2 regions of the Arthrobacter sp. StoSoilB13 genome follow, and region 2 is predicted to be linked to the other one. Evidence: predicted binding sites of a transcription regulator. Region 2 holds the regulator's gene; the other holds the start of a gene.

Region 1 (13,989 bases), on a different replicon from region 2:
TGTAACGGCACGAGCTGTAAGGGCATGAAGGTCCCCATTACATGTGTCGTGGCCAATAGCTTCGTGACGCCCAAAGATGACTATTTCTGAGAATTCTCCAATGTTTCACCATTGAAATCCCAATAAATTGTCGCGCTTGGTGTTCCCGCGCAAGATGGCTATTTTTGGCATCATTACAGTTTCAGCCGGAGCTGTGGGGACGCCGGGAGGCAAAATGGCGCGGTATCCACTGGGTCTGATCGTGTTGGTAGTTGCATTGGCCGGATGCAGCGTCAATTCGCAGCCCGCCGGACTGGATGCGGCCTCCTTGCCTCCCGTGGACCGGGCAGCATTTAACGGCGTGCATGCAAAACTTGATCCGGCGACGGCGAGCATTTCTTTGCCCATGGATGCGTATGAAGCGACGCCCGATGAATCAATGCTCATAACGGCAGCCAACATGTACGTCATTGAAGATTGCATGAAAAACGCCGGTGTCATCATGCCGGAGAAGCACGGCGACCTGACGGTTAAGGCTGACCAATCGTATGGCGTTTGGGTTCCTGAACTTGCGGCAAAGTACGGGTATGACAAGCCGATCATCCGTACCATAGCGGGCATTTACGATTCCAAAACGAGGGAATCAGCAGACGCAAATGTGAAGAAGTACTTTGAATGCGATAATGCCACTATGTCCAGTCAGATACCTCCTTTCCGTAGCAGAATCGCGGGTCAGGACTCATTGCTGACGAACATTAGCAACGACTCGAATGCATTATCTGAGCGGGATCCTGAGTGGGGCAAAGCACGCGATGACTGGATTGCTTGCCTCAAAGAAGCCGGAATTTCAATGCGGCAGGATTCACCCGATGCCTGGGTTCCTTCATACCCTTCGGACAAGCAAGGCGAAATCAGGACAGCTGTACAAGACGCGGGCTGCAAGCAGGAAACGAAGGTAATGCAGCGCATCTCGGATATCCGGGCGCAGTATCAATCTGCCCTGATCGCCGCCAACCAAGCCGCCATGAACAGGCTCGCCGTTGACAAAACCGAGGCTCTGGCAAAAGCCAGGACGATTTTGCGGCAACACGGCAAGGGCGGCGCTTGATGCCGATGCAGCAGGACGCGGTAGTCAAGGTGCCGCGGGTTCCTCGATTCCGGCGGATCATTGGCTTCCTGGTCGTAGTCATGGCAGGAATGGCAGGTGCCTTCCTTGCCGGAGGTTACATAAAGTCACCCCAGTCTGCAGCCCTCGACTCCATCAACATTCCAGTCCAGGTGACCGCCACGGTGGAGCGCAGGGCTTTGGCGAGCACACTGGTCGTCCCCGGGAGCATGACTCCGGGAACGTCGACGGGCATCGCAGCATCAGTACCTTCAGGGACTGAACGCGCCGTCATCACGAGCATGCTGGTTGCCGTTGGTGACACGCTAAAGCCCGGCACGATCGTTGCGACTGTGTCCGGGCGCCCTCTTATTGTTATCTCAACGTCCGTCCCCCTGTATCGCGACCTCAAAGATGGTGACAACGGTCAAGACGTTTCCGCGTTGCAAAAGTGGCTTCAATCCATGGGGTATCTGCCCAGCATGACCGGAGTATTTGATAAGTACACCCAGGAATCCGTGGCGGCTCTGTACCGTGACGTTGATCAGCCAGCACCAAAATCCGACGACAAGAAGACCATGGTCCGGTGGAGGGAGTTTGTTCAAATTCCTGGTGATGAGGGCTCGGTGACGAGCATTGCTGCTTCAGGAGCCGTGCTGACGGACAATCTCTTGGTAGCAACAGTGCAAACTGCCCCGGACGTGGTGGTGGGACGGGCGTCCATTACCCAGGCTGAAGCTCTCAAAGCTGGCCAGGGCCGTCGCGCTTGAAGCCAGTGGTTACAACGCTCAGGGCGTCATTCAGAGCATCGGGGTTTTCGACCAAGGCAATGCGGAAAAGGGGACGCTTCCCGGAATGGACATCATCGCCTCTATTCCCGAGGACCCCAACAAGCCAAAACCCGGTCAGCCTGTCTCTATCAACGTGAAGGAGCCGGTCCAGGAGACCTTGGCAGTTCCCCTGACCGCCATCAAACAGGACGACACCGGGACGTACGTGATGGTGCCGAGTTCGAAAAAGGACACTGGTGAGGGCGCATCGGTGGAGAGAATTGACGTGACAGTGACGGGGCAGCGCGATGGCTGGGCTGCTTTGGCCGAGACATCGGACCTCGAGCCTGGAACCGCCGTCGACGTATCGTGAACATGCCAACGCCCGGCGGGATTCCCCTGCTCCGCTTGGAACGCATCGGGCGCTCCTATGGCGGAGCCGATGTACCCACCGCTGCCCTTCAAGATGTCAATCTTGAGATTGGTGAGGGTGAGTTTGTTGCGATCATCGGCCCCTCAGGCTCCGGCAAGTCAACACTCCTGAACATTCTTGGGCTGTTGGACCGCGCGTCAGAGGGCACGTACTTCATCAACGGTGCCGATGTGTCACTGATGGCGGAGAAACAGCGCGACGTGTTGCGATCGCGGATGTTTGGATTTGTCTTCCAAGCCTCGCATGTGATGTTGGATGAATCGTCAGCACGGAATGCGGCGCTCGGCCTCCGTGTTCAAGGTGTCCGCCACGTGGAGCGGGAGTTGCAGGTGACGGAGGCCCTGCGTCGGGTTGGGTTGCTGCACAGGACGGACGTGCCCGGCAAGAACCTCTCTGGAGGGGAAAGGCAACGTCTTGCCTTGGCGCGGGCCCTCGCGACCAGGCCCGGGATCCTGTTTGCAGACGAGCCGACTGGAAACCTGGACAGTGGCAATACGCAGAGTGTCATCGCGGATCTCAAAGCCTTGAATCAGACGGGCGTGACCGTCGTCGTCATAACGCATGATCCGATCGTCGCCGCCGCGGCAGACCGGCAGATCGTCATCAACGACGGACGGTTGGAAACGCCCGATGCACAGAGTTCGCAAGGCTCGGCCCATCATGAGGCCAGGGGTGGACGCCCGGATTCAGCTGAAATTCTCGCCGCTGCGCCTCTTGGGCGACGGCTCAATCTATTGGCGGACGACATCTATGATGCCTTGGCGTCCCTTACCTCCAGGACAGGTAAGGCACTCCTGCTCATTCTGGCGTTCATGCTGGGATCCGGTGGACTGGTTGCCTCGGTTGGACTTAGCCAAAGCGCCTCCGCGCAGGTTTCCGAGCGCTTGGCCGAAGCCGCATTGGATGAACTGCAAGCCTCGAGGAGTCCCTCGGGGGTTCAACCCGGAAACCCTGACCTCGCAGGTTTGCGGGATCAGCAGAACAAAATAGCGGCCCTTCATGGAGTCGTTGCGGTTGGTTTGCGCGTTGAGATGGCGACTTCCGAATTCCGACCCACACGCTTTCGGCCAAATACAGGCATCCAAGAGGACGACTTCGCGGGATCCCTCTTGGCCGTGGATTCCACGTTTCTGGAACTTAGCGAGGCCGTAGTTGAACCGGCCTCTGCGCTGTCTCTTCTGGACGAGTCCTATGGAAAGCCAGTGGCAATAGTGGGACAGGACACGGCCACGCGTTTGGGGATACCTTCTGCGGGCCCAGGCCAGAAAATTTGGATCGGTGGGCAGCCGGTTCCCGTCGTAGGCATACTCAGCCAGACCGGAAGGAACCCTGTTCTGGCAGACAGCATCATCCTGGGGATCGGGGCCCTACCCGTCCACTGCTTCTGATAACCCGGTATTTGTGGTCCGCACCCTCCCTGGGTTTCCAGCGCCACTGGCCGACGTGATTCCTTTAGCCCTCGACGCCGCCCATCCCGAGCACTTCACAGTAAACACCGTGGCCGACCTTCGCTCGCTCCGAAGAGGTGTGAACAATGATTTGGGCGTATTGATCAGTGTCATCTCCTGGGTGTTGCTCGCTCTTGCCTGCCTGAGCGCTGCTACATCCATGTATTTGACCGTGCAAACACGAAGATCGGAGATCGCTCTCCGTAGAGCCCTCGGTACGAGTCGCGCCAGCATTGCCCGGATGTTTATCCTTGAGGGCTTGCTGGTGGGATTGGGTGGGGGCCTGGCGGGGGGAGCGGTGGGGGTGCTCGGCGTCCTGGCCTTTTGCCTGAGCCAGGAGTGGACGCCGGTGCTGGGACCTGAATCAGTGTGGACTGGGATCGCTGCCGGCGCAGCTACCGGTGTTCTTTCTGCGGTGTATCCGGCTATTGCGGCGTCCAGAGCGGATCCGGCGCAGGCAATTCGCGCCTAGCTCGAACGGGCAACTCACGGAGAGTCAAGCTATTTTCCTACGCCCGATAGACTTGGGGCTGCATGTCCGCATGCGCACTTGCTTCTGAGCACCGATTTGAACACTGCACCAAACCCCTGAGATTGGACACGGCCACCTTGCGAGAATTTACCGCCCGCTTTGCCACCGCCGAGGAAATCGATAACTGGGACAAGCACGTCACAGCCAACCCCAATGGCGGCAACATGCTGCAGTCGGACGCCTATGCGGCAGTCAAGGATGGCAACGGCTGGTTGGTCCGCCGCTTGGTTCTGGAGACCTCCGAATACTCCAGCTACAACTTGCTTCTTGAGAAGAAGTTCCCTGTCCTGGGCCGCCTGTGGTACCTGATCAAGGGCCCGGACGCCGCCTCTGTGGATGACATCAACCCCATGCTGACCGCAATCGCTGCGCTGGCCCGTGAACAGAAGATGAACGTCTTCACCATCAAGATCGAGCCCGACGTCGTGGACTCGCCTGAGGTGGCGGCTCAGCTGAAAGCCGTGGGCTTGGTTAAGGCGCCAAATATTCAATCCAACGACTCAACAGCGCTGCTGGATATTTCGGCCCCTGCCAACGAAGTGTTGCGGAGCATTTCATCGCGGGCACGCAACGCCGTCCGCAGGGCAGAACGTGAAGGATGCGAAGTTCTCCCAGCTGAGCCTGGCGAGGAGACCTACCGCAAGCTCTACGCACTGATGCAAGACACCGTGAACGCCAAGGGTGCCATGCCGTTGCGGAGTTATGAGTACTACTCCCGTTTCTGGCACGAATTCTGCAGCCGCGGGCAGGGGCACTTCTTCTTTGTCCATGAGGACGGTGCACCCAGCGTCGGTGCTTTCGTTATCAACTATGGCTCCAAGGCAACCTACAAGGATGGCGGCTCCACGCAGAACCGCAAGCAATACGGTGATTCGCATTTGGTCCAGTGGGCAGCTATCCAGCGGATGCAGGATCTGGGCTGCGTTGAGTACGATTTCTGCGGCACGCCACCTGCCGCCCGGATCAAGGACAAGACCCACCCACTATTTGGCATGGGCTTGTTCAAGACGAGTTTCACCAAGACCGTTACGGACTTCGTAGGCTGCTACGACCTCGTCCTCGGACGAATCCGGCATAAGCTCTGGCTCAAGGGTGCCGAACGCGTCTTCCGCCGGCTGGAAACCATGCGCACCGGCGGACAGTTCTACTAAGAACCGGCACCAACCCAACACACTTCAGGCCCGCCCCGGCCACCAACGGGTGCAAATCTATCTAGGTGAGGTAATTTCTTTGACTCCGATTGAGGCTGGAACCGGCATGGAATTCGTGATTCTCAATGACGCTGATTTCGAGACATTCGCAAAGGGACACCCGCAAGGCAGCTTCATCCAGTCCGTAGACCTGGCGCGGTTCCAGCGTGCCCGCGGCCAGGAAGTGGAGCTCTTTGGCGTAACCCGCGGCGGCAGCCTGATTGCCGCCGGAAAGCTCGTCTACACAGCCAACCGTTTTGGCTACAAGGTCTGCGACTGCGCAAAGGGACCACTGCTGGACTACAACGACGCCGAAACGGTGCGGTTCGTCGTCGAGCAGTTGAAAAAGCATGCGGCCTCCAAGAAGGCTGCTGAGCTGCGGATCTCGCCAAACGTCAAGTACATCGCCCGCGACGAGGACGGGGCGGAGCACCCGGAGGTTGAGGACAACCGTCCACTGCTGAAGGAACTGGCAGGGTTGGGCTTCAAGCACCAGGGCTTTGACATGAATTTCGCGAACATCAATTGGATGTTCGTCAAGAAGCTGGATGGGATCGCCGATTCCGAAGAGCTCATCATGGGCATGAATTACCGCACGCGCAAGGCCATTCGGAAGGCCGAAAAGAACGGCGTTTACCTGGAGCAGGCCACGCTGGAAACGCTGGACGACTTCTACAACGCGCTGAGCACGGCCGGCGACGAAAAGGGCTTCACCTACCGCGAGCGTGAATACTACGAAGGACTGCTCCGCAATACCTCGGATGAGTTCACCAAGCTCATGATGGCCAAGATCAATATCCCCGAATACCGGGCGTCCATCACCGAGCGCCTGGATGCCGAAGCCAAGACCCTCGCGGACCTCAAACGAGAGGTCGAGGAAACCGGGAGCAAGAAGAAGGCCAACCGCGTCAAGGTTGTCCAGGATCTCGTGGACAGCTACGAGCGGAGCCTGAAGGACATCGAACGCTTCCCCGACTCGGTCGGCGTGGCTACGGTTGCGGCAATCCACTTCGCATGCTCCGGCGATGAAATCGTGTGCGTGATCGGCGGCACTGTCCAGGACTACATCTACTTCAACGGGGCAACGTCGCTCTACTGGGGCATGATGCTGCACGCGCTGAACAACGGCTACTCGCGCTACAACTTCTATGGCACGTTCGGCATTCAGGGCCAGGATGAAACCGGTCACGGCGGCTACGAATTCAAGAAGGGCTTCGGCGGCGAAGTGGTCCAACTGGTGGGCGACTTCGTTGCACCGGTGAATCTGCCGGTCTTCACTGCTTACCAGGCGGTCAGGAAGCTTGCAGCTGCCGCCAAGACGGTACTGGCAAAATTGCCGGAGCCCGGAAACCTGCTGAGGAAATTTCGGGGGAAGAACTAATCAACGAAGCCAAGGGAGGAACACTGCGTGACTGAACGCCCTGAGGGCTCCGGCGGCAGGCCTCACACTGACGGCTTGCCCAAGACCCAGCCGATGCGGCCATCGCAAATCCGGCAGAACGCCAATGCCAAACGCATGCTGATGCGCTTGGTGCAAGGCGATAGTCCGCCCACAGCCCCCATGAACATCGTGGACCGGCTCGCGGGAAGTCCGTACGCCAACCCAACTATCCAGGTTGTCGGCGTCGACGCTTCAGCGCGCAAGACCATCGACTTCGCCCTGCATCTGGCCGAAGTCATGTTCCGCTACGGCGCAGGTGCCCTTGAAGTTGAGACGAGCATGATTGCCGTGACTGCCGCTCTTGGCTTGAAGAACGTTGAAGTGGACATCACCAACCAGTCGGTGGCCATCAACTATGCACCGAAGGACCAGACCCCCATCACGTTGTTGCGCGTGGTGCGCTCGTGGACCAACAACTACGCCGGCCTGGCCCAAGTGCATCAACTGGTCACGGACATCGTGGCCGGAGGCGTTGGCCGCGACGAGGCAGTCCGTCGACTCAACGACATCGTCCGGAGCGCCAAGCCCTTCCCTCGCTGGATGGTAACCGTTGCCTTCGCTGTGTTCGCCGCGGTGTTCGTGGGCGTACTGGGCGGCGGTCCGGGCGCTTCAGCCCTGGCATTTGGCTCCAACTTGCTCATCAGCCTGGTTGCGCGTCAATTGAGCCGGTGGCGCACCCCGGACTTCTTCATCACCCTGTCGTGCTCGTTCCTGGTTACATTTATCGCCCTCATGCTGCGTTGGGCTGGCGCGGACATCGCTCCGTCCATTGTGGTTGCGGGCGGGATCCTGTTGTTGCTTCCCACAGGCAGGCTGGTGTCTTCCGTTCAGGACGCCATCAACGGCTTCCCCGTCACGGCCGCCGGACGATTCCTCTCCACGTTGCTCACCTTCGGCGCGATCGTCGCCGGCATCGCCGTCGCGGTTGTGGTGGGGACCCTCATGGGCAGCGAAGTCCTGGACGTCACCAAAACATTCCCGGACGCGTATCCTTTGTGGGGCCAAGCCATCCTGATCGCGATCGCGGTGGTAGCTATTGGGGTCACCGAACAAACACAGATGCGTTTGTTACTCCCGACGGCGGCAGTCGGCCTGGTTGGCTTTTTCGTCTTGTGGGGGGCTACTACGGCCGGGTTTGGCGACCGCTTGTCGCCGGCAGTTTCGGCTGTGGCTATCGGCCTGCTGGCTCGGGTAGTGGCGCTGAAACTTGGTGCTCCCCAACTTGTGGTGGCTGTTCCGGCCGCGCTGATTCTGCTGCCCGGCCTGACCATATTCCGTTCGATGTATGTATTGACCATCGAGGAAGCGGACATTCTGCAGGGCGCGGGGGGCATGTTGAACGCAGGCGCGATTGTCCTGGGAGTGGCAGCAGGCATCGTGCTGGGCGATAACCTGGCGCGGCCGCTTACGAAGGGACTATCCAGCAACGAGCGCCGCAGGGTACGGCGCCGCTAGATCTGTCCTACGGGGAGCTTCTTCTCTGCCTGGAACACTTCCTCTACCCGGCCCTGTGCCCAGTAGCCGGAGAGTGAAACCTGCGAACGCTCCAGGCCGCGCTGGGTGAAGAAGATCTGCCGCAGGCCCTTCATGTAGCCCCTTTCGCCATGCGCAAAGACATCTACGCGGCCGGGCAGCCACTGGATTTCGCGAAGCGCGTCCAGCAACACCTCGCTTGATCCGGCGGGCACTCCGTTGCGCTGGAGCCATCGGAGTTCCAGGCCGGCAGGAGCGGCGATAGGCAGGATGTCCTCGGCGCTGTCCACCTCAAGGAACGCATATCCGCGGGCTTCCGGGGCGAGGGCCTCTATGCAGGCTGCGATGGCTGGAATCGCGGCGTCATCGCCGGCGAAGAGGTGCCAATCGGCGTCGGGCGCGGGGTTGTAGCCGCCGCCGGGGCCGGTAAAAATCAGGGAGTCTCCGGGTTCTGCTGCCGCCGCCCAAGGCCCTGCCAGGCCCTCGTCGCCATGGACTACGAAGTCAATCGCCAGTTCGCGTTCTTCAAGGTTCACCCAGCGGATGGTGTACGTCCGGGTGTGCGGCCATTGCTCACGTGGCATTGACTCGCGGATGCCCCACAGGTCCAGCGGAAGCTGGTAATCAACGCCGGGCTGCGGAAAAACTATCTTGACGTATCGGTCCACGTATTCGTTGTTCGCGTAGTCGCTGAACCCTGGGCCGCCGGCGACGATCCGCACCATGTGGGGTGAGAGCCATTCTTTGCGCAGGACGGTCAGGTTAACCTGCGGACGCGTGTTCCGGGTGGCGGACGAGGTAACGGGGAGAGCAGCCATGTAGGCAAGCCTAAGCTAATTCGTTGGGTGCCACCTGCGTATGAGTCGAAGGTTACAAGATGGGTAGTTCCCAATTGACGGGCTCTGCGCCCTGTTCCCTCAACAGTTGGTTGGTGCGGCTGAAGGGCTTGGAACCAAAGAAACCACGGGATGCTGAGAGGGGACTCGGGTGCACTGACGTGATTGCCGGTGTGCCATCCAGCAGCGGCATGACCGCTTCGGCGTCCTTCCCCCACAGAATCGCTACCAGCGGACTACGGCGTCCCGCGCCGTCGGTGCGATGGGCTACCGCCCTGACGGCCGCCGTCGTGATTGCCTCCCAGCCTTTGCCGCGGTGTGAGCCGGCGTTTCCCGCTGCGACGCTAAGGACGCGGTTCAGCAGCAAGACGCCTTGGTCCGTCCAGGCTGTGAGGTCGCCATGGATGCGCGGCGGGAGCCCAAGGTCGTCGTGGAGTTCACGATAGATATTTGCCAGGCTCCGGGGGATCGGCCGCGTATGCCGCGAGACGGCAAAGGAAAGCCCGACGGCGTGTCCCGGGGTTGGGTACGGGTCCTGGCCAAGGATGAGTACTTTGACGTCGGCCAGTGGTCGGCAGAAAGCCCGGAGCAGGTTGGTAGCCGGGGGTAGGACTTGGATCCCTTGGGCAGCCTGACCCGCAACAAAGGCCAAAGCTTCACGGAGTTGGCCTTCCACGGGTCGCAAGGCGTCCGCCCAATCCGCGGCCATCAGCTCTTCCAGGGGTCGGTCAACAAGCTCGTCGAAGCCCGGATCGGCAACGCCGGCAGGTTCCAGGTCAAACAGTGCATCCTCGCCAGTCACCCTGTCATTGTCCCCTCCATGGCATCGGCGGTGCGAATGACAGCGTTGTTATTCGCCCGTAACATGGGTGTAGGACATTTTCCCCCAACCAGCGTCAAGGAGTGTGCCGTGGCAGAACCAGCACCGGAACCAATGGCGCCGCAGTCTACCGGTTTGGCACTTGAAGACCTGGCGGCAGAGACCCGCAGCGACTCACCTTTAAGTGACCGTGATCAGCAAATGTTGGCCTTGGAGCGGCAATGGTGGAAGTACGCCGGCGCCAAGGAACAGGCGATCCGTGAGCTCTTCAATCTCTCCGCCACCCACTACTACCAGATCCTGAACGCACTTATCGATACCGAAGATGCGTTGGCCCACGATCCCATGCTTGTGAAGAGATTGCGTAGACTACGTACGTCGCGCCAACGTGCGCGGACAGCGCGCCGCCTGGGGTCCGACGCGTAAATCGCCCGGCTGATAGTCAGCAGCAACCAGCAAGGACAAGGCTTCACCATGACCAAATTTGCCAAGGATGAATTCGACCGGGTCCCACAGAACAGCTCCCGGCAGGGTGTTCACCGTGACGCCCAAGAGACAGCCCGCCCCAATTTGTGGCCGGTCTTGACCGTCGGAGCCGTCGCACTGGTGCTGGGACTCGTCGCTTTCCTTATACTTCCGCGGCTTGGCCTGGTTGCCCCCGGTGCGTCCGCAAGCGTTTCGACGCCGGCGCCCCAGCAGAGTGAAACTTCCCCTTCGGCTGCACCTACCGAATCAAGCAACGCGCCCATCGCTTCCGGTGAGCCGAGCCCGGGCACCACACCTTCCGGCGAAGCCTCGGCAACTCCTTCTGCTGCACCGGTGGACAAAACCGTTGCAGTTGCCGTCTACAACGGCACGGCTACGGCCGGGCTTGCGAGCCGAGTCGCAGGGCTGGTCCAAGGCGATGGCTGGACGCTGGGAACTGTGGGGAACTGGGGAGGCCTGCCGCAACAGTCTTCCGTGGTCTTCTACAACGTTCCCGGCCAGAAGGCGAACGCAGAAGCGCTGGGCAAGCTCCTGGGTATTTCCGCCGTTGTTGAATCTCCTGAAATCCAGCAGCCGCTGGTTGTTGTTGTGGGACCTGGCTACCAGTAGTTCCGCCGATCTTCGAGCATTTTCCCGGGGTTCCAGCCTCGAAAGTGGCAACTCGGTTAAGCCTCAATAACAAAAGTCATGGTGGACCCCTCCGCAGCAGCGCGCGGCGAGTGACTGTGGTTACAGTGGATTGATTCCGGTCCGGAGATCCCGGCAACCGGTCTTGGCTACTGTGAAAGTGTGGGCATCATGGCTTTGGGAACCGTCAAATGGTTCAATGCCGAAAAAGGGTATGGATTCATCACTGTGGATGACTCCGGCGACGACGTCTTCGTGCACTGGTCCGCGATTCAGATGGAAGGCTTCCGCGCTCTTGAGGAAGGCCAGCGGGTGGAGTTCGAATTAGGCGAAGGCCAGAAGGGTCCGCAGGCCGAAAGTGTCCGCGTTGCATAGTCCCCTCGGCCGTCGCGTCAGCTAACGGCTGAAACCCCTTTGTTTATAGCGCAAAGTGGCGCTTCTGCTTGCACTCTCCCCGGTCGAGTGCTAATTATTGATTTAGCACTCCTACGCTTCGACTGCTAACTGCGGCCCGGTTTACGCCGGCAGCAGATGGCTCCCGGAACGTCAGGAGGATCAAGAAACACCTTGGTGGGGTGAGGTCCGGAGCGCGGGGCATACAGAGGCCGCAAGCAAAGGACCGTCCGTCGCGGGCACCCTATCTGACAGGTTCCTTCTTAACGACTGTCCCGAAAGGACTACCGCCGTTATGGCCAAGATCATTGCATTTGATGAAGAGGCACGCCGCGGCCTCGAGCGGGGCCTGAACATCCTCGCCGACGCCGTCAAGGTCACCCTCGGCCCGCGTGGACGCAACGTCGTCCTCGAAAAGAAGTGGGGCGCCCCCACGATCACCAACGATGGTGTTTCCATCGCCAAGGAGATCGAGCTGGACGATCCTTACGAGAAGATCGGTGCTGAGCTGGTCAAGGAAGTTGCCAAGAAAACGGATGACGTCGCTGGCGACGGTACCACCACCGCTACGGTTCTCGCCCAGGCACTGGTCAAGGAAGGCCTGCGCAACGTTGCCGCCGGCGCCGACCCCCTGTCCCTGAAGCGCGGCATCGAGAAGGCCGTCGAGGCCGTCATCACCGAGCTGCTCGCCTCCGCCAAGGAGATCGAGACCAAGGAAGAGATCGCAGCTACGGCTTCCATCTCCGCCGGCGACCCGGAAATCGGCAGCCTCATTGCCGAGGCCCTGGACAAGGTGGGCAAGGAAGGCGTCATCACGGTCGAAGAGTCCAACACCTTCGGCCTGGAGCTCGAACTCACCGAAGGCATGCGCTTCGACAAGGGTTACATCTCCGCTTACTTCGTCACCGACGCTGAGCGCCAGGAAACGGTCCTCGAAGACCCGTACATCCTGATCGTGAACTCCAAGATCTCCAACGTGAAGGAACTTGTCACGGTCCTGGAGAAGGTCATGCAGTCCAACAAGCCGCTGCTGATCATCGCTGAAGACATCGAGGGCGAGGCCCTGGCCACCCTGATCGTCAACAAGATCCGTGGCACCTTCAAGTCTGTTGCCGTCAAGGCTCCGGGCTTCGGTGACCGCCGCAAGGCACAGCTCGCCGACATCGCGATCCTCACCGGTGGCCAGGTCATCTCGGAAGAGGTCGGCCTCAAGCTGGAGAACGCCGGACTGGATCTCCTCGGTACCGCCCGCAAGGTTGTCGTTACCAAGGACGAGACCACCATCGTTGAAGGTGCCGGCGACGCCGACCAGATCGCAGGCCGCGTTGCCCAGATCCGCGCCGAAATCGAGAACTCCGATTCCGACTACGACCGCGAGAAGCTGCAGGAACGCCTGGCCAAGCTGGCCGGCGGCGTTGCAGTCATCAAGGCCGGTGCCGCAACCGAGGTTGAGCTCAAGGAACGCAAGCACCGCATTGAGGACGCTGTCCGCAACGCCAAGGCTGCTGTTGAAGAAGGCATCGTTGCCGGTGGTGGCGTTGCCCTCATCCAGGCTGGCGCCAAGGCATTCGCCAACCTCACCCTCCAGGGTGACGAAGCAACCGGTGCCAACATCGTCAAGGTTGCCATCGATGCTCCGCTGAAGCAGATCGCCTTCAACGCCGGCCTCGAGCCGGGCGTTGTTGCAGACAAGGTTCGCGGCCTGCCTTCCGGCCACGGCCTGAACGCTGCCACGGGTGTCTACGAAGACCTGCTGGCTGCTGGCGTCAACGACCCCGTAAAGGTCACCCGCTCGGCTCTCCAGAACGCTGCTTCCATCGCTGGTCTGTTCCTGACCACCGAAGCTGTAGTTGCCGACAAGCCTGAGAAGAACGCTCCGGCTGCCGGTGGCGACGACATGGGCGGCATGGGCGGCTTCTAAGCCTCCTAAGCTGTAGCGTCACGCTTTAGAGCAAACGACGGCGGTCCTCACCATTTGGAGGGGGCCGCCGTCGTTTGCGTCCGCGCCCAAGTAGATAGCAGCAGATGCCCTTTTCAGCGCTCAAAAGGGCATCTGCTGCTACTGGGTTGGGTGCTAGCACGCTTTCAGTGTCTGTGCGGTCTGGCAGGATTGAAGGCATGACGATTATTGCTGCCGCCGATGGCTCTGCCCTCGGCAATCCCGGGCCGGCCGGTTGGGCCTGGTACGTTGACGATTCCTGTTGGCGCGCCGGAGGTTGGCCACACGGCACCAACAACATGGGCGAGCTCATGGCTGTCCTGGACCTGTTCCGTTCCACGGCCCACATACCGCAGGAAGAACTGCTGATCCTTTGCGACAGCCAGTACGTCATCAACTGCATCACCAAGTGGATGCCCGGGTGGAAGCGGAAGGGCTGGCGGAAGGCTGACGGAAAGCCCGTGCTGAACGTTGACCTCCTCAAGGACATCGACCAAGCAATCGTCGGGCGCAAATA
Region 2 (9,289 bases):
CACGTCGACTTCACCTATGAGGTATCGCGCTCCCTGGCAGCCTGTGAAGGCGCCGTGCTGCTGGTTGATGCAGCGCAGGGCATCGAAGCCCAGACGCTTGCCAACCTCTACCTGGCGATGGAGAACAACCTCACCATCATCCCCGTGCTGAACAAGATCGACCTTCCGGCTGCCCAGCCTGAAAAGTATGCGGCAGAACTGGCCAACCTTATTGGCGGAGACCCGGAAGATGTCCTGAAGGTTTCGGGTAAGACCGGTGTAGGCGTGGAAGCGTTGCTGGACAAGATCGTCCGCGACCTCCCTGCCCCCGTCGGCAATCCCGACGCACCGGCACGTGCCATGATCTTCGACTCCGTCTATGACACCTATCGTGGCGTGGTCACCTACGTCCGCGTTGTGGATGGCATGCTGCATCCGCGGGAACGCATCCAGATGATGTCAACACGGGCCACGCACGAGCTCCTGGAGATCGGTGTGAGTTCCCCGGAGCCTACACCGTCCAAGGGGCCTCGGAGTCGGTGAAGTGGGTTACCTCATCACCGGTGTGAAGGATGTTCGCCAGTCCAAGGTGGGCGATACCGTAACCAACCTCGCCAAGCCGGCATCGGAGTCGCTCAGCGGCTACGCCGACGCCAAGCCGATGGTGTTCTCGGGTCTGTACCCGCTCGATGGAACTGACTACCCTGTTCTCCGCGATGCCCTCGAGAAACTGATGCTTAACGACGCCGCCCTGGTCTACGAGCCCGAGACGTCCGCCGCCCTGGGCTTTGGCTTCCGCGTTGGCTTCCTGGGTTTGCTGCACCTCGAAATCACCCGTGAGCGCCTTGAGCGCGAGTACAACCTGGACCTCATCTCCACAGCTCCCAACGTTGAGTACGAGGTCACGCTGGAGGACAAGAAGGTGGTCCACGTGACCAACCCCAGCGAATATCCCACAGGCAAGATCGCAGAAGTCCGCGAGCCCATGGTGTCCGCTACGATCCTGGCGCCCAACGAGTTCGTGGGATCCATCATGGAGCTCTGCCAGAGCCGCCGTGGCCAGATGCGTGGCATGGACTACTTGTCCGAAGACCGCGTGGAGCTGCGCTACTGGATCCCGCTGGCCGAAATCGTCTTCGACTTCTTCGACCTCCTGAAGTCCAAGACACGCGGTTACGCATCACTGGACTGGAAGGCCGACGGCGAACAGGTCGCGGACCTTGTGAAGGTGGACATCCTTCTCCAGGGCGAGCAAGTGGATGCTTTCAGTGCCATCACCCACCGTGACAAGGCCTACGCCTACGGTGTGATGATGACCGGCAAGCTGCGCGAACTCATCCCGCGTCAGCAGTTCGAGGTGCCCATCCAGGCTGCCATCGGATCGCGCATCATTGCCCGGGAAAGCATTCGGGCCATCCGCAAGGACGTTCTTGCCAAGTGCTACGGCGGTGACATCACCCGTAAGCGCAAGCTGCTTGAGAAGCAGAAGGAAGGCAAGAAGCGCATGAAGATGGTGGGCCGGGTTGAAGTGCCCCAGGAGGCTTTCATTGCCGCGCTGACCACCGACGAGTCCAAGGACAAGGCCAAGAAGTAGATGCCCAGCGTCCTTCCTTTGGGCGACCCGGCACCTGCGGATGGCTTGTTGCCTCCGCAGGTGCTGACCGGCGTCGAGCACCGCAAGTTCGGGCTGTATGTGCATATCCCGTTCTGCGCGGTGCGGTGCGGCTATTGCGACTTCAATACCTATACGGCCACGGAGCTCGGCGGTGGGGCGTCGCAGGATGCTTATGCCCAAACGGCCGTCACCGAGCTGGACTTCGCGGCAACGGCCCTGAATGCTTCCGGCTTGCCGGAGCGGCCCCTGAGCACCGTATTCTTCGGCGGGGGAACACCCACGTTGCTCCCTGCCGAGGACTTGGCACATATCCTGCGCGCCGCCGTCGGGCATTGGGGACTTGAGCCGGGCGCAGAGGTGACCACCGAAGCCAACCCCGACTCCGTGACGCCGGAATCACTCAAGGTGCTCGCTGATGCCGGCTTTACGCGCGTCTCCTTCGGCATGCAGTCCGCGGTGCCGCACGTGCTCAAAGTGCTGGATCGCACCCATACGCCCAGCCGTGTTCCGCTGGTGGTCCAGTGGGCGCGCGAGGCTGGCCTGGCCGTTAGCCTTGACCTCATCTACGGCACGCCGGGAGAGTCGATGGCGGATTGGCAACTGTCCCTTGAGACTGCCCTCTCCTACGAACCCGATCACATCAGCGCGTATGCCCTGATCGTCGAAGACGGCACAAAGCTGGCGGCCCAAATCCGCCGCGGCGAAGTCCCCGGAATCGACGACGACGACCACGCCGCCAAATATGAGCTCGCTGACAAATTGATCTCCGAAGCCGGCCCTGACGTGGTATGAGGTCAGCAATTGGTCGAAAACGCATGAACAAGCCTGCCGCCACAACCTTGCCTATTGGCGGGGCGATGACTGGTGGGGTATTGGTCCCGGCGCCCACTCCCACGTGGGCGGTGTCCGCTGGTGGAACGTTAAGCACCCCACGGCTTATGCCAACAGGCTGGCTGCAGGAGACTCGCCGGCAGCCGGCAGGGAAACCCTCGACGCCGACACCCGGGAAGTCGAGCGCATCATGCTTGAGGCGCGGCTCGGTACAGGGCTAGCGGTGGATGCGTTGGACAAAGTTGGCCGCCATGCGATGGCGGGACTTATCGCTGAAGAGCTGGTGGACCCGGTTGCGGCCTTCAAGGGTCGCCTGGTTCTTACGCTCAAAGGCCGGCTACTGGCGGACGCCGTGGTGCGCAGGATTCTGCCGGACTAACCGTCGGAAGAATCCTGCGGAGGCCCGGGACTACTTAATCCAGCGCAGGTTGAGCTTGTAGCGGTGGGGCTGCCCGTGGTTGACACGAATACCAGCCGAGACTGAGAAGCACGTAAGTGCTACCCAGATGCCCGTGGCGATGACTGCAAAGATATTGCCCACCACTGGAAGCAGAACAAGGATATTCGCCAGGACTGCTGCGAGGGTCGGAGGGAGCGTGAAGTTCAGGGCTTCCTTGGATTCCTGCGCCGTAAACGGCCCGCGATCACGGAAGATCAGATAGATCAGCAGGGAGGGCAGGCATCCCAGAATTCCCCCGAAGTGCGCAAGGGTGGCCCACTGGCGGTCTTCGCTTGCCGTCAGTGGGAGTGCGTTTGCGGGCGCGCCATGGTACTGGGGCTGGCCTGCGGCGCTGCCCGGTTCTTCAGGAGCGTTCTCTGCCACGGTGTCTTCCCTTTGCTGTAAAGATGCTGCAGTGTTGCTGTCCCAGAATACTGGGTTCCGGGTCATCCCGGGACCAACGCCCCGTTACGTCCCCGGGAAAAGTGCGTTCAGGAAACGTAAATTCAGGACAAGACCGTCAGGCAGTGGTGAGGAAATCGATGACTTCCTCCACCCTTCCCAGCAGCGAGGCTTCCAGATCGGCGTAGGTGCGGACCGCACCAAGCAGGCGCTGCCAGCCGAGTCCAATGTCTTCGGCGGTTTCGTGCGGCCAACCGAAAGCGGTCAATATTCCGGTCTTCCAGTCAGTGCCTCGTGGAACGTCCGGCCACCGCTCAATACCCAACACTTTTGGCCGGATCGCTTGCCAGACGTCTACGTACGGATGGCCCACGATCAGCACGTTTCCGGCGGCTCCGGGCACCGTCATGGCTTCTGCGGCGATGCGTGATTCCTTTGAGCCCGCTACCAGATGGTCTACCAGGATCCCAAGCCTGCGGCCGGGCCCAGGGGAGAACTCTGCGATCGCTGACTTGAGATCGTCCACGCCGTGCAGCGGCTCTACGACGATGCCCTCAATGCGGAGATCATCGCCCCAGACTTTCTCCACCAGTTCGGCGTCGTGCTTGCCTTCCACCCAAATACGGCTCGCCTTGGCCACCTGGGCACGCTGGCCCAGGACCCTGACGGACCCGGATGCCGTTCGACCCGGCTGCAGAGATGAACCAGGAGTCGAACCAGGAGCCTTTGTCGCCGGCGGCATGAGGCGGATGGCCTGTCCTTCAAGCAGGAAACCGAATCCGAGCTGGAAGGACTTGGTTTTACCACGCCGGTCCTCAAGGGAGACGATGTGCATTCCCCCCGATTTCTCCACGCGGGTGACTTCGCCCACCCAGCCGGACTGGACGTCTTCAAGGACCATCCCGCGCTGGACGGCTACCTCGGGGAGCTGGCGTTTGGCAGGAGCGGACAGATCCTGCGGGCCCCACGTATCGAAAGCCAAGGACTTCATACCCCTTTGTGCTGGTTGTGCTGGGAATAACTCCCGCGGGCGGTTTCAATGCTAGCAACGTGCTGGCTCATACTAGACTTGTTAGCACTTGGGCATGTTGAGTGCTAAGTATTGGTCCGAAAAGCTATCGGTCCTACACAGGCCGGGACAGTCGTCAGGAGGTGTTGCAATGAGTGAGCCACGCAAGCTTGAAGTACTGCGCGCAATTGTTGAGGATTATGTGCATTCCCGTGAGCCGGTTGGATCCAAGGCACTTGTGGAGCGGCACCATCTCGGCGTTTCAAGCGCCACCATCCGAAACGACATGGCCGTACTTGAAGAAGAGGGCCTGATCGCGGCGCCGCACACCAGTGCCGGCCGGATCCCAACGGACAAGGGCTATCGGCTGTTCGTGGACAGGATCTCGCAGGTCAAGCCGTTGTCCGCCGCGGAGCGTCGAGCCATCCACTCGCTGCTGGAAGGGCCGGACGACCTCGATGACATCCTTGAGCGCACCGTCAGGCTGCTGTCGCAACTGACCAACCAGGTCGCCGTCGTACAGTACCCGCACTCCAACCGCGCACTTGTCCGTCACGTTGAATTTGTCCTCCTGGCGCCCAAGCAGGTGCTGGTGGTACTCATCGCAGATACAGGAAGCGTTGGCCAGAAGGTCATCGAGGCTGGCTCCGATGTCAGCAACGAGGCCTTGATGGCCCTGCGCTCCCGGTTCCTTGGCAGCATCGCGGGAACCCAGCTGGCGCTGCTGTCGCAGGTGCTGCCATCCGTCGTGGCGCTGTGCCCGCCGGACCTTCGCGCACTCGCGCAGCATCTTGCCCATGGTCTCCAGGCTTTGAGCGACACCAGCCGTGAAGAGCGCATCGTCATGGCCGGAACAGCCAACCTTGCCCGCTCCAATGTGGATTTCCCGTTGAGTATCGGGCCAGTGCTGGAAGCTCTTGAGGAACAAGTTGTCATGCTCCGGTTGTTGTCCGATATGGGGGATGATCCCCGCGGCGTGACAGTCAGCATCGGTCGCGAGAATCCTTACGATGGCCTGGCCGAGGCCTCGGTCGTGGCAACGGGGTACGGCTCCGGAGCCAAGGTCGGAATCCTTGGACCAACCCGGATGGACTATCCCACCACCATGGCTGCCGTGCGCGCCGTGGCCCGCTACCTTTCCCGCATTCTCGGCGGCTGACGCCGGCCCCCGAGGTAAGAACCGTTTTACAACAAGGAAGAGATACCGACTTTGAGCAGCCACTATGACGTTTTGGGAGTCTCACCGGAAGCCACCGGGGAAGAGATCAAAAAGGCGTACCGCAAGTTGGCGCGAAAGCTTCACCCGGACGTCAACCCCGGGGAGGATGTCGCGGAGCAGTTCAAAGCCGTGACGCATGCTTACGAAGTGCTGTCCGACCCCCAGAAGCGCCGCGTCTACGATGCCACCGGAAACGAGAATGGCACTGACAACGGCTTTGGCGGCGGCTACTCAGGCCAAGGCTTTGCCTTCCAGGACATCTTCGACACCTTCTTCGGCGGTGCCGGCGGACAAGCGGGACCAGCCTCCCGTGTGCGTCGGGGCCAGGATGCACTCATCAGCGTCCGCATCGACCTCAAAGACGCCGTGTTCGGTGTCAACAAGAAGCTCGAAGTTGATACGGCAGTGGTTTGCCCCACGTGTGATGGCAGCTGCTGCCGGCCGGGCACCCACCCGGAGCGTTGTGACATTTGTGGCGGCAGTGGCCAGGTCCAGAGGGCCGTTCGATCCATCCTGGGCCAGGTCATGACCACGGCCCCCTGTGGTTCCTGCGAAGGCTTCGGTACCGTCATCAAGGATCCCTGCAATGAGTGCAACGGCCAGGGCCGCATCCGTAGCCGCCGGTCCCTCACCATCAAGGTACCTGCCGGTGTTGCCACGGGTACGCGGATCCAGCTCTCCGGCCAGGGCGAAGCAGGACCGGCAGGCGGACCTGCCGGCGACCTCTACGTAGAGATCCGCGTCAACAGTGACTCCACCTATATCCGTGAAGGCGACGATCTGCACGCAACACTGAGCGTTCCGATGACGGCCGCTGCTTTGGGTACGGAACTGAGCCTGGAAACCTTTGACGGGCCCCAGGAGATCGACGTCAAGGCCGGCACCCAGTCCGGCGAGGTCATCACGCTTCGCGGTTTGGGTGTTACCCACCTCAGGGGCTACGGTCGCGGCGATCTCAAGGTGCACCTGCACGTTGAGACGCCGGTCAAGCTGGATCCGGCACAGGAAGAGCTTCTGCAGCAGCTTGCCAAGTTGCGGGGCGAGCAGTTCAGCGAAGGCAAACTCGTGGCCAGCGGCGGCATGTTCGCCAAGCTGCGGGACAAGCTCGGTAACCTGTAGCGGTGAGCAACCCCGTTTTCTTCACGCCTGCCGGGAGCCTGGACGGTGTTGAGCCGGGCGCGTTGTTCGTCATCGACGGTGCGGAAGCCCGGCATGCCGTGACGGTGAAGCGCCTCACCGTCGGTGAGGCCGTGGACATTGCCGATGGCGCAGGAGCCCGCCTGACAGGCACGGTGGCAGAGACCGGCCCTGGAAGTTTGTCCGTCATGGCATCCAGTGTGATTTTCGAGGACCAGCCGGATGTGCGTTTGGTGCTTGTCCAGGCATTGGCCAAGGGTGACCGTGACGAGTTGGCTATTGAAACGGCCACCGAACTGGGCATTGATGCCGTGATCCCTTGGCAGGCCGAGCGATCCATTGTCCGCTGGAAGGGGGATCGCGCTGCAAAGGCCCACGCCAAGTGGCAGTCTGTGGTCACTGCCGCGGCCAAGCAGGCCCGCAGGGCATGGATACCCGAGGTACGTCCCATCCTGGATTCCGCGGCGCTGGCAAAGGCTGTTGCTGCCGCAGACCTGGCTGTGATCCTTCACGAGGACGCCAAGAACCCTTTGCGGACCGTCCTTGAAGCGCCGCTCGTGGCTGAAGGCGGCGGGCTGGGGTCGCCGCGTGAAGTCCTCTTGATCGTGGGGCCGGAAGGTGGCATCTCGCCGCGCGAGGTGACGCGCCTCAGCGACGCCGGGGCGGTCACGGCTCTCTTGGGCCACCACGTCCTGAGGTCATCGACGGCGGGACCCGCCGCCGTCGTACTCGCCTCCGACGTCCTGGGCCGCTGGTAGGTGGTGTGGGCTGGCAGGGGAACTACCCTGGGGACGCTGGCTCTAGCCGACGCTGAAAAGACGCGTATCCGTGGTGGATGTGTCTGCTTGCCCGGAGTCCTGAACCTGGGTCACGCGTAATTCGTATTTCCCTGGTTTCAGGGTTGCGCTGAAGGAGAACACACCGAATTGTCCCGGCTCGCCGGTGGCTTTTGTCTGGCCGGTCAACAGGCTGGTTTTCTCACCGCTGCCGTTGTCCCGGAGAATCTGCCAGCTGACCGGCTTGGAGCTGTCGGTGCTGCGGCCATTGAACTTAACGGCGCCGGCGGGCAGCGAGGTGTCCTCCTGCGGATCGATAATCCACAGTGGCGCAACCAAGGAAGCGTCCCTGGCCATCGGTTGACCGAGCCGCACCTGGCCGAACGCCATGAAATCCGTGTGGCCCTCGACCAGAATGACCACCTGGATTTGCTGCCCTGAATTGATCAGGGCCCCGACGACGACGCCGCTGCGGTGGCCGTGTAGACCAGCTGCTGTACAGCCCGTTGCGCCATACCTGCATCAAGGTTGGAATTGAAGGCGTCCCGCGAGATATCAACCGTGATCACGTTCTTGCCCGAAATGGAGGTTGCCAGGCTGCCTGGGTCCTGCCAGGGTGTGAAGAAGTCGTGGTCCAACGGCTTTTCGGCCATCATGATCCGCAGAGCTGTGGTGACGGGGTTTCCGTCGCCGGAAATGTCCCTGAATTCGCGGTACAGGTAGACGTCTTCCTTACTCCGTCCAATCCAGTAGACCGGGATCTTGGTGGACGCCTGGGTGGTCTCCAGGGGAGCATTGCTGGCCGGAGCTTCCTGGACGCTGACGGGCGGCGCGCTGGAGGTAGCTTGGGTGGGTCCACCGTTGGCGATACAGCCGGTCAGCAAAAGGACAGCAAGCATCGCAGGCGCGGCGACGGCGGACTTTTTCCGCTTTCGCCCGCCGGGCTGATGGCTTACTGACTGCACGATGGGGATTCCTTGCCTTTGCGGCCGGTGGTTGTCGCCGACGCCTCGAACGGGCGTAGTCTGACTACCCGCTCTGCCAGCTTGGCATATCGTCGACGGCGGCTGGCCGGGTTTGCGGGCACTGGCGGCAACTGAAACAGGATTGATACCCGCTTGATGCCGAGTTGAGACAAAAAGTCGTCCCCCCCCGCGGCCCGTGCAAGGTGGACGAAGCCCGCGGGTACGCCCTTGTCGTTCCGGGCTGGCGTAGGATTGAAGGCATTCCGGCATATGGCCTGGCGGTTCAGCCAGTCCCGTTGTCGAAACGATGGACCAACTGTATTCCGACCGGAGGAGAAGAGGCCGCACGGCCACCACTATGAGTGAATCCCTGAATGGGCGGTTGCGGACCGGAAACGGGAACCCAGCCACCACCGAGTTCCCGCACACCTTACCGGGCACGCGCACGGAAATCGTCACGTTCGACAACTCCGATCAGATGGTTCACTCATTGGGCAGCCATGACGAAGCCTTGCGCTACATCGAGGAGCAGTTCCCGGACGTCAATTTCCACGTTCGCGGCAATGAATTGTCCATGTCCGGTCCATCCACGGTCATTCCGCGCATCATGCGCCTCCTTGAGGAGGTCCGCGGACTGGTTGCCAGGGGAACCGTCGTTACCCCTGATGTCCTCCAGCAGCTCGTTTCCCTCCTGAGGACACAGTCAGTCCAGAATCCCGTGGATGTCCTTACCCACAACATTCTCTCGAGCCGTGGCAAAACCATCCGGCCCAAGACCCTGAACCAGAAGAACTATGTGGATGCCATCGATGCGAACACAGTGATCTTCGGTATTGGCCCGGCAGGTACTGGCAAGACCTACCTCGCCATGGCCAAGGCCGTGCAGGCCCTGCAACTCAAGGAAGTAAGCCGGATCA

The links. The regulator HrcA, encoded in region 2, represses chaperone genes, less so after heat shock. The targets are predictions, from matches to a motif close to TTNGCACTCGNNNNNNNCGAGTGCNAA.
Region 1: groL (chaperonin GroEL) is a predicted target of HrcA. The motif match lies at 11,583-11,609, and genes of this name have one in related genera.

The regions. Positions count from the first base shown of each region.
Region 1 is NZ_AP024648.1:578,299-592,287, forward strand. Features, by position in the region: gene LDP01_RS14945 (DNA/RNA non-specific endonuclease) at 1-5, shown strand, start outside; gene LDP01_RS14950 (hypothetical protein) at 137-1,087, shown strand; gene LDP01_RS14955 (peptidoglycan-binding domain-containing protein) at 1,087-1,854, shown strand; gene LDP01_RS14960 (efflux RND transporter periplasmic adaptor subunit) at 1,940-2,227, shown strand; gene LDP01_RS14965 (ABC transporter ATP-binding protein/permease) at 2,230-3,675, shown strand; gene LDP01_RS14970 (ABC transporter permease) at 3,731-4,207, shown strand; gene LDP01_RS14975 (lipid II:glycine glycyltransferase FemX) at 4,330-5,418, shown strand; gene LDP01_RS14980 (peptidoglycan bridge formation glycyltransferase FemA/FemB family protein) at 5,525-6,838, shown strand; gene LDP01_RS14985 (threonine/serine exporter family protein) at 6,866-8,353, shown strand; gene LDP01_RS14990 (siderophore-interacting protein) at 8,350-9,189, opposite strand; gene LDP01_RS14995 (uracil-DNA glycosylase) at 9,242-10,009, opposite strand; gene LDP01_RS15000 (DUF3263 domain-containing protein) at 10,118-10,453, shown strand; gene LDP01_RS15005 (LytR C-terminal domain-containing protein) at 10,502-11,122, shown strand; gene LDP01_RS15010 (cold-shock protein) at 11,312-11,515, shown strand; gene groL (chaperonin GroEL) at 11,829-13,454, shown strand; gene LDP01_RS15020 (ribonuclease HI family protein) at 13,652-13,989, shown strand, end outside.
Region 2 is NZ_AP024647.1:920,376-929,664, reverse strand. Features, by position in the region: partial or broken gene lepA (translation elongation factor 4) at 1-1,573, shown strand, start outside; partial or broken gene hemW (radical SAM family heme chaperone HemW) at 1,574-2,804, shown strand; gene LDP01_RS04370 (DUF4870 domain-containing protein) at 2,835-3,248, opposite strand; gene LDP01_RS04365 (DUF3097 domain-containing protein) at 3,385-4,248, opposite strand; gene hrcA (heat-inducible transcriptional repressor HrcA) at 4,427-5,434, shown strand; gene dnaJ (molecular chaperone DnaJ) at 5,486-6,613, shown strand; gene LDP01_RS04350 (16S rRNA (uracil(1498)-N(3))-methyltransferase) at 6,616-7,389, shown strand; gene LDP01_RS23640 (hypothetical protein) at 7,432-7,830, opposite strand; gene LDP01_RS23635 (GerMN domain-containing protein) at 7,854-8,372, opposite strand; gene LDP01_RS04340 (PhoH family protein) at 8,731-9,289, shown strand, end outside.